2 regions of the Polaromonas sp. P1_H6 genome follow, and region 2 is predicted to be linked to the other one. Evidence: riboswitches for the same ligand, from Rfam matches in the RefSeq annotation. Region 2 holds a riboswitch; the other holds the start of a gene.
The links. Region 2 has a riboswitch for glycine ahead of AC1D1F_RS14000 (D-amino acid dehydrogenase). Riboswitches for the same ligand answer to the same signal wherever they lie in the genome.
Positions count from the first base shown of each region.

Region 1: another riboswitch for glycine. It lies ahead of gcvT (glycine cleavage system aminomethyltransferase GcvT); the one in region 2 lies ahead of AC1D1F_RS14000 (D-amino acid dehydrogenase).

Region 1 is NZ_JBFUCN010000026.1:36,233-43,786, reverse strand. Features, by position in the region: gene gcvH (glycine cleavage system protein GcvH) at 1-93, opposite strand, end outside; gene gcvT (glycine cleavage system aminomethyltransferase GcvT) at 132-1,295, opposite strand; glycine riboswitch at 1,335-1,436, opposite strand; glycine riboswitch at 1,458-1,571, opposite strand; gene AC1D1F_RS20130 (hypothetical protein) at 1,599-2,168, opposite strand; gene AC1D1F_RS20125 (TRAP transporter large permease) at 2,245-3,522, opposite strand; gene AC1D1F_RS20120 (TRAP transporter small permease) at 3,519-4,013, opposite strand; gene AC1D1F_RS20115 (TRAP transporter substrate-binding protein) at 4,144-5,115, opposite strand; gene denD (D-erythronate dehydrogenase) at 5,182-6,207, opposite strand; gene AC1D1F_RS20105 (TAXI family TRAP transporter solute-binding subunit) at 6,384-7,554, opposite strand, start outside.
Region 2 is NZ_JBFUCN010000013.1:104,217-111,770, forward strand. Features, by position in the region: gene AC1D1F_RS13975 (hypothetical protein) at 1-561, opposite strand, end outside; gene AC1D1F_RS13980 (CaiB/BaiF CoA transferase family protein) at 773-2,005, shown strand; gene AC1D1F_RS13985 (alpha/beta fold hydrolase) at 2,062-2,796, shown strand; gene AC1D1F_RS13990 (thioredoxin domain-containing protein) at 2,793-3,275, shown strand; gene AC1D1F_RS13995 (GrpB family protein) at 3,290-3,823, shown strand; glycine riboswitch at 4,017-4,125, shown strand; gene AC1D1F_RS14000 (D-amino acid dehydrogenase) at 4,235-5,548, shown strand; gene AC1D1F_RS14005 (DUF1737 domain-containing protein) at 5,619-5,828, shown strand; gene AC1D1F_RS14010 (DinB family protein) at 5,825-6,352, shown strand; gene phnD (phosphate/phosphite/phosphonate ABC transporter substrate-binding protein) at 6,568-7,530, shown strand.

The DNA of each region.
Region 1 (7,554 bases), on a different contig from region 2:
CAGCGCGTCCTGCGCATGCACGGTGATGCCGACGGTGGCGATGTCGCCCTCAATCTTGAGCCATTCGTGGTCTTCGGTGTATTTGACGGTCATGAGAATCTCCAGGGGTTAAGGGGTGGGGATGGCAGGGGTCAGCCGCGGAAGTAGCGGTTGGGGACAAAAGGCATGGCCGCGACTTCCATGGGCACGGGCTTGCCGCGCACGATGGCGTTGATGCGCGTGCCCAGGGCGGCGAATTCGGGCTTCACATAGCCCATGGCGACCGGCTGGTTGATCGTGGGGCCCAGCAGGCCGCTGGTGACTTCGCCTATTGAAGCGCCGTCGGTGCTTTGCAGTTCGGTGTGGTCGCGCACGGGCACGCGCTCCAGCGCCACCAGGCCCACACGCTTGCGGGCCAGCGTGGCGGGGTCGGCCAGCTGCGCCAGGATTTTGTCCGCGCCCGGGAAGCCGCCCGCGCGCGCGCCGCCGGTGCGCCGCACTTTTTGCATGGCCCAGTTGAGGTTGGCTTCGATCGGCGTGGTCGTTGTGTCGATGTCGTTGCCGTAGAGGCACAGGCCCGCTTCCAGGCGCAGCGAGTTGCGTGCGCCCAGGCCTATGGGCTTGACCTCGGGCTGGGCCAGCAGCGCGCGTGCCAGCGTTTCGGCCTGCGAGGCGTGCACGGAGATTTCAAAGCCGTCTTCGCCGGTGTAGCCGCTGCGCGTGAGGAAGCAGTCGCAGCCGGCGACGCTGAAGCGCCCGCCGGTCATGAACACCAGTTTTTCGACACCGGGCGCCAGGCGCTGCAGCGCGTTGACGGCCTGCGGGCCTTGCAGGGCCAGGAGCGCCATCTCGGGCATGGGAATGACTTCGCAGCGCGAGCCGATTTTGGCCTGGATGTGCGCGATGTCTCCCACCTTGCAGGCGCCGTTGACGATGACGAAGAGGTCGCCGCCGTTGGCGTAATCGCGGTTGAAGAACATCAGGTCGTCGATGATGCCGCCCTCGTCATTGAGCAGCAGGCCGTAGCGCTGCTTGCCGGCGGGCAGGTCGATCACGTCGACCGGGATCAGCGATTCGAGCGCCGCCGCGGCATCGGCGCCCACCAGGCGCAACTGGCCCATGTGGGACACGTCGAAGAGGCCGGCGGCCTGGCGCGTGTGGAGGTGCTCGGCCATCAGGCCCGCGGGATATTGCACCGGCATGGAATAGCCCGCGAAGGGCACCATGCGCGCGCCGAGCTCCACATGCAGCTCGTGCAGAGGTGTTTTCAGCAGGGTTTCAGGGGCGGCAGCGGAAGAGGTGGACGAATCGGACAAGGCATTCTCCGGGGGGCAAACAGGTTCTAAATCCATGAGCTTGCCCCTGCTGTCCACTTTACCTGAGAGATTCACCCGGCGATGCGGGCTTGCTCCTTCGGTGGGCCGCTTTGAAAACGGCCTCTCTCCAGTAGGGAACGCCTTGCCGCGTGGTGCGCCGCAGGGCGGTTGCCAGTCCTTTTGCCTGAGCGTTCAGTGCACCAAAAAGGGTTGCCCCGGGGTGTACGTGCGCCTTCGGCGGTTTTCGCGCGGAAAACTCTCTCCTGACCCCGTCGAGTGTAACGGATGCTGCCGTCGGCCCGGTCAGGCCGCCTGGTGCTGCGGCAGCAGCATGGCGATGCGCTCGCTGATGGAGTCGGCACGCTCGTGGCCCGCGATTTTTTCGATTTCTTCGATCATTTCGCGCGAGGCCGCCAGCATGCTGTCGCGGTCCTTGGCGTTGCGCAGCGCTTCGCGGAAGCGCTCGGCCATCACCGGGTCGCGCCGGGCGAACATGCGCTCGCAGATGTCGAAGAGGAACATGCGGGTGGTGGCGAGTGAGCGTTTGCCTTCAAACTGGTCGGCCGAAACCTGGATGGCCTGTGTGGTTTCGGGGCTCGGGAAATTTTGCAGCTGGGCCGGCGTGGGTTTGGGGACGGGCACCGGTGCAGGCACTGCGGCGGGCGGGGAGGTTTTGCCCGGGTGCGCTTCCAGAAAGCCTTCGCGCAACAGCCGCAGGGCGATGGCCTCGCCGTCGCCGTCGAACAGCGGGCGGAAGTCCTGGGCTGACTTGCTGCCGTCGGCCATCAGCAGCAAGGTGCGCTCGCGCTGGCCTAGCGTTCTCACGCCGGGCTTGAGCTCGGCGCGGGCACGGTCGGTTTTGTGGAGCTGCATGGATTTCATCCTGAAATGAAAGCCTGAGCATTACCTCCATAGATGACAAAGGCGTGAAACCCAGCCTGAAAAAAAGCTATTTGGCGTAGACCAGGTCGCGCAGGCCGAGCGAGAGTTGCGGTACGTAAGTGATCACCATCAGGCAGACCAGTATGACCCCTACAAAGGGCAGCAGGTGCGTCACGATGCGGTCCAGCGATATCCTGGCGACGGTGCAGGCCGCGAACAGGTTCACGCCGAAAGGCGGCGTGATCATGCCGAGCGCGAGGTTGACCACCATCACCAGGCCGAAGTGCACCGGGTCGATGCCGAAGTGCACCGCCACCGGCGCCAGGATGGGCGCCAGCACAATGATGGCGGCGCTGGTCTCGATGAACATGCCGATGATGAACAGCGCCGCGTTGACGCCCAGCAGGAAGAGGGCGGGCGACTTCAGCACCTCCTGCAGCCAGTGGCCTATGGCGTCCGGCACGCCGGCGCGGGTGATCAGGAAGGCGAACAGCCCGGCGTTGGCGATGATGAACATGATTACCGCGCTGGAAATCACCGACTTGCGCAAGATGACATACAGGTCCGCCAGCTTGATCTCACGGTAGATCACGATGCCGACGACCAGGGCGTAGAAGACCGCCACCGCCGAGGCTTCGGTCGGCGTGAAAATCCCACCGTAAATGCCGCCCAGGATGATCACCGGCATCAGTAGCGCCCAGCCGGCCTGCCAGGTCGCCTTGCCGAAACTCAGGCGGCCGTCGCCATCCTGTTTGCCCCAGCCCTTCCAGCGGCAGTACAGGTGCACAAACAGCATCAGCGCGAAGCCTATCAGCAGCCCCGGGCCGAAGCCAGCGATGAACAGTTCGCCAATGGAGACCTCTGCGCTCACGCCGTAGAGGATCATGGGGATGGACGGCGGGATGATCACGCCCAGCTCCGCGCTGGTGGCCTGCAGGGCCGCGGCGTAGGCCGTGGGGTAGCCGTGCTTGATGAGCGCCGGTATCAGGATGGCGCCTATGGCAAAGGTGGTGGCCACGGACGAGCCGGAGACGGCCGCGAAAATCATGCAGGTCAGCACGCAGGTCATGGGCAGGCCGCCCTGGACGCCGCCGACGATGCTTTTGGCGAACTCGACCAGCCGGCGCGAGATGCCGCCGGTTTCCATCAGGTTGCCGGCCAGGATGAAGAAGGGGATCGCGGCCAGCGGGAATTTGTTGATCGAGGAGAACATCTCCTTGACGGAGATCAGCATGTTGGCATTGGACGCCTGGATGCCGAAGATGGAGGCCAGGCCGATGGACACGGCCACGGAAACGGTGAGCGCAAAGCACAGCACCATCGTTGAAATCATCACCGCGGTCATTGCGCCGTCTCCAGTTCGTTGCGTTGGGGATCCAGCAGGTTGCCGATGATGCCGATCACGCAGAACATGCCGCCCACGGGCATGGCCACATAGCCCCAGAACATCGAGACGGACTCCAGACCGGCCATGGACTGCACGCGGCCGCGCAGCGAATAATCCCAACCCCACCAGACGATGACGGCGATCAGCGCCAGGGCGGCCAGGCACACCAGCCAATCCAGTACGCGCCGGATGCGCGGTGGGCTCCAGCGGTAAAGCACGTCCACGCTGACCATGGCGCCCTGCCGGAAGGCCATGGGGATGCCCATGAACACCATCCAGATCAGGCTCAGGCGGATCAGGATTTCGCTCCACTCGGCGGGCTGTTCAAGCACGAAGCGGGTGACGATCTGGAACATGCCGAGCGCCGAGGCGATGACCAGCATCAGGCAGGCCACCAGCATGGAGAAGCCGGTGGTCCAGCGTTCAAATGTGAGGAAGGCTTGTTTCATGAGGTGCGATAGAGAAGGGGGAAGAGCCGGTGCATGGAAAGCGCCCGCCAGTACGATGCCTGCGGGCGCGTTCGGTGAAAAAAAAGTGCGCAGGCCGGGCAGGGAAGCCTGCGGCCCGCGTGCCTTGCACTTACTTGTAGTTCCGGATCGCGTCGATGTTTGCCTTGCCGAACTGCTTCTCGAAATCGGCATTGACGGGTGCCAGCATGGCCACGAATTTGGACTTGTCGACGTTCTCGATCACGGTCATGCCCTTGGCGCGCAGCTCGGCCACGCCGTTGGCATCGTCCTGGTCGACGCGCGCGCGGTTGACCTTGGTGGCCTCCTTGGCCGCATCGACGAAGGCGGTCTTGTCGGCGGCGCTGAGCTTGTCGAAGGCCGCCTTGTTCATCACAAAAATGCAGGGCGAATAAACGTGGCCGGTCAGCGACAGGTGTTTCTGCACCTGGTCGAACTTGGCGGACATGATCACCGACAGCGGGTTCTCCTGGCCGTCGACCGTGCCTTGCTGCAGCGCGGTGAACACCTCAGGAAACGCCATCGGCGTGGTGATGATGCCCAGGCCCTTGTAGGCCGCGATGTGCACGGGGTTTTCCATGGTGCGCATCTTCAGGCCCTTGAGGTCTTCGGGCAGCTTCACGTCGCGTTTGCTGTTGGTCATGTGGCGAAAGCCGTTTTCGGCCCAGGCCAGCGCCTTGAAGCCTTTGGCGTCGAACTTGGTCAGCAGGTCCTGGCCGATAGGGCCGTCGAGTACCGCGCGCGCATGCGCCTTGTCGCGAAACAGAAAGGGTACGTCGAGGATTTTGGTCTCGGGCACGAAGTTGGGTATCGGGCCGGTGGACGAGAAAGCCAGCTCCTGGGTTCCCAGCTGCACGGCTTCAATCGATTCGCGTTCGCCGCCCAGTGCGCCGTTGTAAAAGGTCTGGACCTTGTAGCGGCCAGCCGTGCGTTTTTCGACCTCCTTGGCAAAGGTGTCGATGGCCACGCCCTGGTGCGAATTCTGCGCCGTGGAAATGCTGATCCGCATGGTGGTCTGCGCGTTCGCCGCCGCGATGAAACCCAGGCCCAAAGCCATGCCGACCAGCAGTTTTGAAATTTTCATGGTGTCTCCAAAATAATCGTTGTTCAGAAAATCCGCGATGACGGCGCCCGGCCGTATGCACACCTATTATTGCGTCGCTACCTTGGGCGCAGTGCGCGGGTTTTCGCTTAAATAGGCCGCAATAATGCTGTCAAAGTCGGGGTCGGGCAAGAGTCCCAGTCCCCGGGCCCGGCCCGCATCGATGACCGCCGGCCAGTTGGCCACGATGTTGGCGATGGCAGGGTCCGGCGTCCAGTCGATGAGGCCGGCGGCCTCTTTGCCCGCCACGCGCGCCAGCGCCGCGGCCATCTCGCCCACCGTGGTCTTCAGCGCCGGCAGGTTGATCGCCGTGCGCGCACCCCACTCGGCATCACCGGCCTCCGCCGCGCGTACCAGTCCTTCAATCGTTCGCGCCGGCGAGGCCAAGGCCACGGCCGTTTCGCGCGGCACCGGGCAGGCCGCGCGCTGGCCCGCCAGCGGCTCACGGATCATGCCGCTCAAGAAGCTCGAGGCCGCGCCGTTGGGCTTGCCGGGCCGCACGCTGACCGTCATCAGCCGCACGTTGCGCCCGCGTATGAAACCCTTGCGCGCGTAGTCCGCCACCAGTTGCTCGCCGATGAATTTCTGGATGCCGTAGCTGTTCTGCGGCGTGGGCAGCGTCCTGTCGTCGATCACCGGCGGCAGGGGCTGCGCGGGCGAATTGCCGAACACCGCGAGCGAACTCGCGAACACCACGGTGGGCGAGCTGCCCAGCTTGCGGCAGGCCTGCAGCAGCGCGCGCGTGGCGTCGACATTGCTGCGCATGCCGAGGTCGAAGTCGGCTTCGCATTCGCCGCTGACGGCAGCGGCCAGGTGAAAGACCAGCGCGTCGTCGGCGCGCACCACCTGTGATGCTGTGTCGCTGGTTTCGAGGAGTTGGTTAAGGTCGCCGACCACCGCACGAATCCGCGAATCCGCCGCCAGCGCCGCGGGCGGTGCAACTCGGTCGATCAATGTGATGGTCTGGATGATTTTCGGCGCGCCGCCCGCAAGAGAAAGTTTCCCCTGTTCGAGTAGCTGCCGTGCCAGCCTGGCACCCAGGAATCCGGCGCCGCCGGTAATAACGATGTTCATGTATCTTTTGTCTCCGTACTCTCTGTTTTATTCACCGCGGTTTGCTGCCGGGCGCGCCGCACAGTTTAGGTTTTTTCCTTCATCTGCGTAAATCTGCGTAATCTGCGGATAAAGAATTTCATCCACAGATTACGCAGATTAAAACAAGACGCCTGTGGATATGCCGGTACCAAGTCTTACCGCGACCTGAGCTTGAGCAACCGATCACGCGCGGCCGCCAGGTGTTCACGCAAGGTGTACCAGCGCTCCGAGAACTCATCGGGCAAATCCAGCGCCACCACCTGGCGCTCGATGTTGTCCAGCCGCTCCAGCAACTGCCGCAGCGCCATCGGGTTGTCGGCGGCGACTTCGTCCATGTCGTTTTCCAGGAACTTCAGGTCGCCGTAAAAATGATTGAGCGCCGAGCTGATGCGCCAGTCGAACAGCTTTGGAATCCACGCCAGCATCAGCAGGGCGATGGCCAGGATGGGCCCGATGGCATAGAACACCAGTTCCGCGTACTGCGCCGTGCGGTAGGGCAGCAGGGTTTCCATCCAGGGGCGGGCGCCCAGGCTGTAGGCGCGGGCCGTGGGGGACAGCGGGAAGTCGCTGCCGCGAAAGCTCGGGAACTGGCCGTGGCGCTGCAGGAAGTTGGGTATCTCGTGGATCTCGACGGCGGCGTCGAGCAGGGCGCGCTGCAGGGCCGGGTGCACGTCGGGCCGTACCAGCAGGTGGGTTTGCAGGCTCATCAGCGTGAGGTCTTTGGGCGGGATGTCGCCGCGCAGCTCGATCGCGCCTTGCGGCAGCAGCAGCGGCTGCAGGCGCGGGTTCTGGGCGGCCAGCGCGCCGGCGTGTTCGGCGCCCAGCAGCAGGATGCCGCTGCTGCGTGTCAGCAGCTGCACGGCCTGCGAGTCGTCACCGGCCGCCTGGAACACCAGGTCGACCTTGCCGTCCATTAGCGCATTGGCGGCAGCTACGCCGGTGGCATTGTCGAACTGGACGTCCGCGGGCCGCACGCCGGCGTGCGCCAGCATCAGCCTGGCCGCGATGAAGGACGAGGACGAAGCCGGCCCCGCCGCGATGCGCAGGCCCCTGGCCTGCGCCAGCGACGAGGGCCCGCCGGTGGTGGAAAAAATCCATACCGGCTCCTGGCCGACGACGGCCAGCGCCTGCACGGGGGTGTCGGCGTTCGCGTAGATGCCGTGGGCAAAGCCTATGCTGGTGGTCTCACTCGTCCGCGTCAGCCGGTCCAGCGAGCCTTTCTGCGTGTCCGAATACACGACCTCGGCGCGAACGCCTGTGCGCTCGAGCTGCTCGGCGTAGCGCTGCGCCAGCATCGAATAACCGTCTTGCGGCGAGCCTGCACTT
Region 2 (7,554 bases):
TGAAGTCCAACCACTCCACGCGAGCAGCTCCTCCTTCGTTACTTGAAATCGAGCCTCTCGCTTCTTCTCTTGAAAGTCATGTGTAATCTGCCAATTTGTTTGAGCGATTCGCCAATGAGTGTTGTAGTTGCGGAAGCACTGCAGAAACTCATGAAGGCCGGGAACTGAAAACTCCTCTTTCAACCTCTCGTCGTACTTCGCGACGGGCGTTTGTCGTTGAAAGTTGCGTGCGTGGTCCACGAGGGTCATTAGCGCTGACGTGCAGTTGAATAGTTTTCGCTTCACCGCACGTGTATGAGACTCCGCTTCGTCAGCATTTGCTGTGTGCCAGAACATCTGATACTTGCTTCGGTCACCGAACAAGCAAATTTCATCAAGCAGATCTGTCACGCTGAAGTGAAAGATCCAGACCGTCTCATCAAGTTCTTCCAAGCGACGCCATAGCCGTCCTCCATCGGTATCTTCGATCGCCGATCGTGCCTCTGTGAAATTGTCAAAGAGGGCCTTTTGGATCGCATCACGGGTCCACGGCTGGGGAATTGCGTCGAGGTAACGAGTCATGAGACCTAACTTTGATGTATCCCAAAAACTGCGCGCCAACATGGCGTCGTGCGAAATGGCAGGGTCTTGAGCCTCTAACATTTTTCATGAGAAACAGCAGATTACATCAACCTTCCGTGAAAGCACACAGGTATATTGAATTCGACAAAGTCGCCGATGATCTCGGCGCGTTATACACCGCCCGCTCCGATGTAAAGGCAAAATGCCACACATGAACTCCCTAAGCGGCATCCGCATCCTCGACCTCTCCCGCGTGCTCGCGGGCCCCTGGTGCACCCAGACTTTGGCCGACCTGGGCGCCGACGTGATCAAGATCGAGCGGCCGGGCAGCGGCGACGACACGCGGACCTGGGGGCCGCCGTTTTTGAAAGACGCGCAGGGCGCGGACACCGAGGCGGCTTATTACCTGGGCACCAACCGCAACAAGCGCTCGGTGACCTGCGACATTGCCCAGCCCGCCGGCCAGGCGCTGGTGCGGGAGCTGGCGGTGCACTGCGATGTGTTTGTGGAGAACTTCAAGGTCGGTGACATGGCGCGTTATGGGCTGGACTATGCCTCCCTCAAAGCCATCAACCCGCGCCTGGTGTACTGCTCGGTGACCGGTTTCGGCCAGAACGGGCCTTATGCCGACCGCGCGGGCTATGACTACGCGATCCAGGGCATGGGCGGACTGATGAGCGTGACGGGCGAGCGCGACGACCTGGGCGGCGGGCCGCAGAAGGTGGGCGTGGCGGTGGCGGATTTGATGACGGGCATGTATGCGACGGTGGCGATACTCGCCGCGCTGCGCCATGCCGAAAAAACCGGAGAGGGCCAGCAGGTGGACATGGCGCTGCTGGACACGCAGGTGGCCATGCTGGCCAACCTGGGCGCCAACTACCTGGTCAGCGGCAAGGCGCCGGGCCGGGCCGGCAATGCGCACCAGAACATCGTGCCCTACCAGGTGTTTGAAGTCGCGCCTGCAGCCGATGGCAGCAAGGATCATCTGATTCTGGCGGTGGGCAATGACTCGCAGTATGCGAAGTTCTGCGCGGTGGCGAATATCCCTGAACTCGCAACCAACCCGCTGTTCGCGAAGAACCGCGACCGCGTGCTGAACCGCGGCCAGCTGGTGCCGATATTGGAAGCCGTGATGAAAACGCGCGGCAAGGCCGACTGGCTGGCGGCGCTGGAGGCGGCGAAAGTGCCTTGCGGCGCGATCAACAGCCTGGCGGAAGTGTTTGCCGACCCGCAGATAGCGGCGCGCGGCATGGTGACCGAGTGGACGCACCCGGTGAAGGACGACTTGAAGCTGGTCTCCAGCCCGATTCGCATGAGCGCGACGCCGGTGCGCACCGACCTGCCGCCGCCGCTGCTGGGCCAGCACACCGATGAGGTGCTGCGCGAACTGCTGAACTATTCCGACGCCAAGCTGTCGGAGTTAAAGGGCGGCAAGACAATTTGACGCGGCAAGTCCGCACAAAAACCTGATGCAAATACCTGATTCAAAGAGGTGACGCGATGAAACACAATTTTGTTCTGGTGCACGGTGCCTGGCATGGCGGCTGGTGCTGGCGGCGGGTGGCGCAGGTGCTGCAGCTGGACCACCACAAGGCTTTTGCGGTGACGCTGACGGGCCTGGGCGAGCGGGCGCATCTGCTGTCGCCGGCCATCAACCTCGATACCCACATCAACGACGTGATCAATTTGATCGAAGCGGAAGAGCTCCACGAGGTGACGCTGGCGGTGCATTCCTACGCGGGCATGATAGGCACGGCCGTGGCCGACCGCATGGGCGGGCGCCTCAAGCACCTGGTGTATGTCGATGCCGTGGTGCCGCAGCCGGGCGAAAGCTGGAGCAGCACACACGACGCGGCCACGCAGCAAAAGCGCATGGCGGGGGCGCAAGCCACAGCCAATTTCAGTTTTGCGCCGCCCGACCCGGAAGTGTTCGGCCTGCAGGGCGCGGACCACGACTGGGTGCAGCGCCGACAGACGCCGCACCCAGGCAACACCTACCAGGCGCCGCTGGATTTTGACGTGAAGCGCGTGGCGGCGGTGCCGCGCACCTTTGTGAGTTGCATAGCACCGGCGCTGGCGACCATTACGCCCAGCCGGCTGCGCGCGCGGGACCCGGCCTTCTGGGACGGCGCCTGGCTGCCGAATTCACGGGTGGTGGAACTGGCCACCGGCCATGACCCCATGGTGACCGAGCCGGCAGCGCTGGCGCACATCCTGCTGGAGTGCGCTGAATGAAGGCGGTGGGCCGGCGCGGTTTTACGGCGGCGCTGGCGGGCAGCCTGGCCTGGCCGCTGCAGGCCCAAGCCAAGGACAGCGCCCTGCCGGTGCCGGCCTCGCTGCCGGAGGCGGCCGGGCTGGCCGCCGCACGCGGCGAACCGCTGGTGCTGCTGGTCACCCTGCCCGGCTGCCCTTATTGCGAACTGGTGCGGCGCAATTACCTGCTGCCCGCGCGCAAGGAGACCGGGCTGGAGGCCTGGCAGCTCAACGTCACCGACAGCCACACGCCGCTGACGGGCTTTGACGGCAAGGCCACGACCGCGGCCGCGCAGGCCCGGACCTGGAAGGCGACTTTCACGCCCACGGTGCTCTTCCTGGGCCCGCAGGGGCAGAAGCTGGCCGAGCCGCTGGTGGGCGCGGCGATCCCGGATTTTTACGGAGCCTACCTGGACGAGCGACTGCTGCTGGCGCGCCGGGCGGTGGTGGCGCTGCGCTAGGGCCTGATAACGCCATGACGGACGCCGGGTCGCTGCAGGCCGCTATCCATGAGGAGGTGACGCTGCGGGCTTACGACCCGCGCTGGCCCGGCCTGTTCGAGGCCGAGCGCGAGCGGTTGCTGTCGCTGTTTCCCGATGATTTCATCGCCATTGAGCACATAGGCAGCACGGCCGTGCCGGGGCTGGTCGCCAAGCCGGTGATCGACATCCTGGCTGGTGTGGCCTCGATGGCGGCGGCCAGGGCGTTGGTGGCGCCGCTGTGCACGCAAGGCTATACGGCCTCCGCCGAATTTAATGCCACGCTGGTAAACCGCCAATGGCTGATGCGCTGGGCGAACGGGCACCGCACGCACCACCTGCACCTGGTGGTGCATGGCGGCGGGGTGTGGGCGCAGCGCCTGCGTTTTCGCGATGCGCTGAGGGCGGATGCCGCGCTGGCGGCGCGTTATGCGGCGCTCAAGGCCGACCTGGCGACCCGGTTCCCGAGCGACCGCGAGGCCTATACCGAGGGCAAGGCCGCGTTTGTGCGTTCGGTGTGTGAAGGCTGAACGCCACCCTACTAGCTACTATTAAGCCGCTGAATCAACCCGCTGGACCTGTACTGGATGACGGATTCGCGCTTGGCAACTGCGGCTTCGGTGGTAAATTCAAACCGTTCAAGCAGGAGAGCGCTGCCCCCAGGGGGCGGCCACCGAAGGCGCAAACTTCCATAATCGCTCAGGTCCCGTACTGCCCGGAAACACACAGCCGTCTGGAGAGACGCCGCATGCAAGGTGCGGCGCACCGAAGGAGCAAGGCCGTTGCGAAAGCAGCGGCTGAATCTCTCAGGTACCAAGGACAGTGGAAGCGGCCGCAAGCCTGTAATGGCCTGGCGGTTGCCATGATTCTTCTTTGACTCAAGCACCTCCAAGGCATTGCGCTTGCGCAACAGCCATTTCTGCTTGAAAAAAGGAATCGCCATGAAAGTCATGGTTTTGGGTGCGGGTGTCACGGGGGTCACGACGGCCTGGTATCTGGCGCAGCGCGGGCATGAGGTCACGGTGATTGAGCGGCGCGGCGCGGCCGCGATGGAAACCAGCTTTGCCAACGGCGGGCAGATTTCCGTGAGCCACGCGGAGCCCTGGGCCAACCCGGGCGCGCCGCTCAAGGTGCTGCAGTGGCTGGCGCGGGAAGACGCGCCGCTGCTGTTCCGGCTGCGGGCCGATGTGAACCAGTGGCTGTGGGGCCTGGAGTTTTTGCGCAACTGCACGCCGGCGCGCACCGCGCAAAACATCCGGCAGATCGTGAACCTGGGCATGTACAGCCGCGGCGCGCTGCAAAAACTGCGCGCCGAACTGGGCCTGCAGTACGACGCGAAGACCCAAGGCATCCTGCACTTCTACACCAGCCAGGCCGAGTACGACGCGGCGCAGGAGCCGGCGCGCATCATGCGCGAGCACGGCTGCGAACTGGACATGAAAACCGCCGACGAATGTGTGGCGATTGAGCCCGCGCTGGCGCAGTGCCGCGCCAGCATTGTGGGCGGCAGCATGACGCCCAGCGACGAGTCGGGCGACGCGCAGGCTTTTACCACCGCACTGGCCGCGCGCTGCGAGCAGGCAGGCGTGAAGTTTCTCTACAACACCAACATCCTGGATGTGCTGGCCAGCGGCGGGCAACTGGACGGCGTGCTGGTCGCCGGGGGCCACGGCGAGGCGGGCGGGCGCGTCGAGATGCTGAAGGCCGATGCCTATGTGATGTGCCTGGGCGCCTTCAGCGCGCCATGGGCGAAGCGGCTGGGACAGAGCCTGCGCATCTACCCGGCCAAGGGTTATTCGGTGACGCTGCCGGTGATCAACGAGGCGGCTTCCTACCAGGTGAGCCTGACGGACGACGAGTACAAGCTGGTGTTCTCGCGCTTCGGCAATCGCCTGCGCATCGCGGGCACGGCGGAACTCAACGGCTACAACACCGAGCTGAACCTGGTGCGCTGCAATGCCATCGTGCGCCGCGTGAAGCAGCTCTTCCCGGAGATGACGGACGGCGAAGGCGCGCAGTTCTGGACCGGGCTGCGGCCGGCGACGCCTAGCAACGTGCCTTACATCGGCAAGAGCAAAACCTCCAATCTGTTCCTCAACACGGGCCACGGCACGCTGGGCTGGACGCATGCCTGCGGCTCGGGCGCGGCGATTGCCGACATCGTGAGCGGGCGTGTGCCGGAAGTGGATTTTGCGTTCACCGGCATGCAATCGCCGGGCCGCCCTATGGCCCTGCCGGGCATGGCGAAGGCCTGAGGGCGGGCGCCCATGCAGCGTTTGAACGGACACGGTAATATCGCCCTCCGTTCATTCGCCGCCTGCCGCCATGACATCACCCACCACCACGCCGCCCGACGGCCTTCCCGCCTACCGCCTCCTCACGGGCCCGGATGACGCGAGTTTCTGCCACCGGGTCAGCGAGATGCTGGCGCTGGGCTACGAGCTTTACGGCTCGCCGACGGCGACCTTCAATGGCGAGAGGGTGATCGTGGCGCAGGCGCTGCTCTGGCCTTCGGTTCGGAGCGACAAGCCATGAGCGCTCCCTTGAATACCGCCACCCTGCAGGCGATGGCGAACTTCCCGAACCAGCTCGAGCAGTTTTACGCGGCCATTCCCGAAAGCCACAGCGACTGGACGCCTTCGTCGTGGGAGGGCATCCCGAGCGAGACCTTTTCGGCGCTGGGCCAGGTCTGCCATGTCAGGGACATCGAGATCGACGGCTACCATGTGCGGCTCCAGCGCACGCTTACCGAGACGAACCCGGTGCTGGCATCGCTGGATGGCTATGAGCTTGAGAAGGAGCGCCATTACGCAGCAGCCGACGCGCGGGAAGCCCTGGCGGCGTTCCGGGCGGCCCGCCTCAAAACGATGGCGATGCTGTCGGCTGTCACGCCGCTGCAGCTGGACCGCACGGCGGAATTCGAAGGCTACGGCGCCCTGACCTTGCGCAGCCTGGTGCACTACCTGTGCAGCCACGACCAGCAGCACCTGGCCGGCCTGCAGTGGCTGCTCGGCAAGATTGACGCGTCGCGCGCCGCGAGCGCCGGGCGAAATTTGTAACACCGGCCTTATCAGGAAAAGGGCTTTTCGCGCTACCTTGGTGCGCCCTTTTTCGGCGAAAAAACCACGGATCGCCCGGGGTATTCCCGCTTTATGTCCCTTCAGCGTCAGTCGGCTTGTAAGTAAAAGTTAACTTGGGCGCACACTGCTTGTACGGCTTCGTGGCCGTGCTGTCCGCGGTTGCGGTTCAAGCAATAACTTTTGGGATGAACGACATGATGACGGTTTATTGGCGTAATGCGGCGGTGCTGGCCGGCACAGCCCTGGCTCTGGGTTCCACCGTGGCGCAGACCGAGAACCCGCGTCCCCCCAAAACAAAAGCTGCCGCCGCGCCGGCAGCCGAAAAGTTTTCAGGCCCGCGCGAAAAAATGGTGGTGGCCATGCCCAAAACCTACGGCAAGACCGAAACCATGGCCTTGTGGGGCGACTACTTCAGCCACCTGTCGCGCTGCGCCAATGTGGAACTGCAGAACGCCCAGGGCGACTCGCTGGAGCGCACCAGCAACGTGGACATCCTGGGCGAGAAGGAGCTGATCGAGGCGCTTTCGACCGGCAAGGCCCAGATCGGGCAAGTGAACCCCGGCCTGGCCGCGCAGATGGTGACCGCCGGGCAGGCCGCGCCTTTCGCGGTGCCGGGCAACAAGGCGACGGGCCAGCGCAATTCCTACAAGCTGATCCTGATCACGCGCATCGACAGCCCGTACCGGGAACCCAGGGACCTGGTGGGCAAGAAGATCGCGCACACCACGCCGACCTCCAATTCGGGCAATCTGGCGCCGCGCGCGCTGTTCCCGGCCCTGGGCCTGACGCCGGACAAGGACTACGAGGTGGTTTTCTCCAACGGCCACGAGCGCTCGGTGACCGGCGTGATGCACGGCTTTTACCCCGCCGCGGCGGTGGCCAGCGATTTGTACCAGCGCATGGTCGTGAAGGGCGACGTCAAGGGGTCGAGCATACGCACGATCTGGGAAAGCCCGCCTTTCATGACGGAAACCTGGACCATGAACAAAGAGGTGTCGCCGGAGCTGCAGGCCCGGGTCAAGAAGTGCTCGTTCAGCTACAGCTTCTCGCCCACGCTGAAGAAGCAGCTGCCCGGCAACGACACTTTCCTGCCGATCAATTTCGACCGCGACTTCGCGACGGTGATGCAGGTCTACCGCTCCACGCAAAAGAAGTAGAGCCAGAAGTAGAGCCCCCACGCT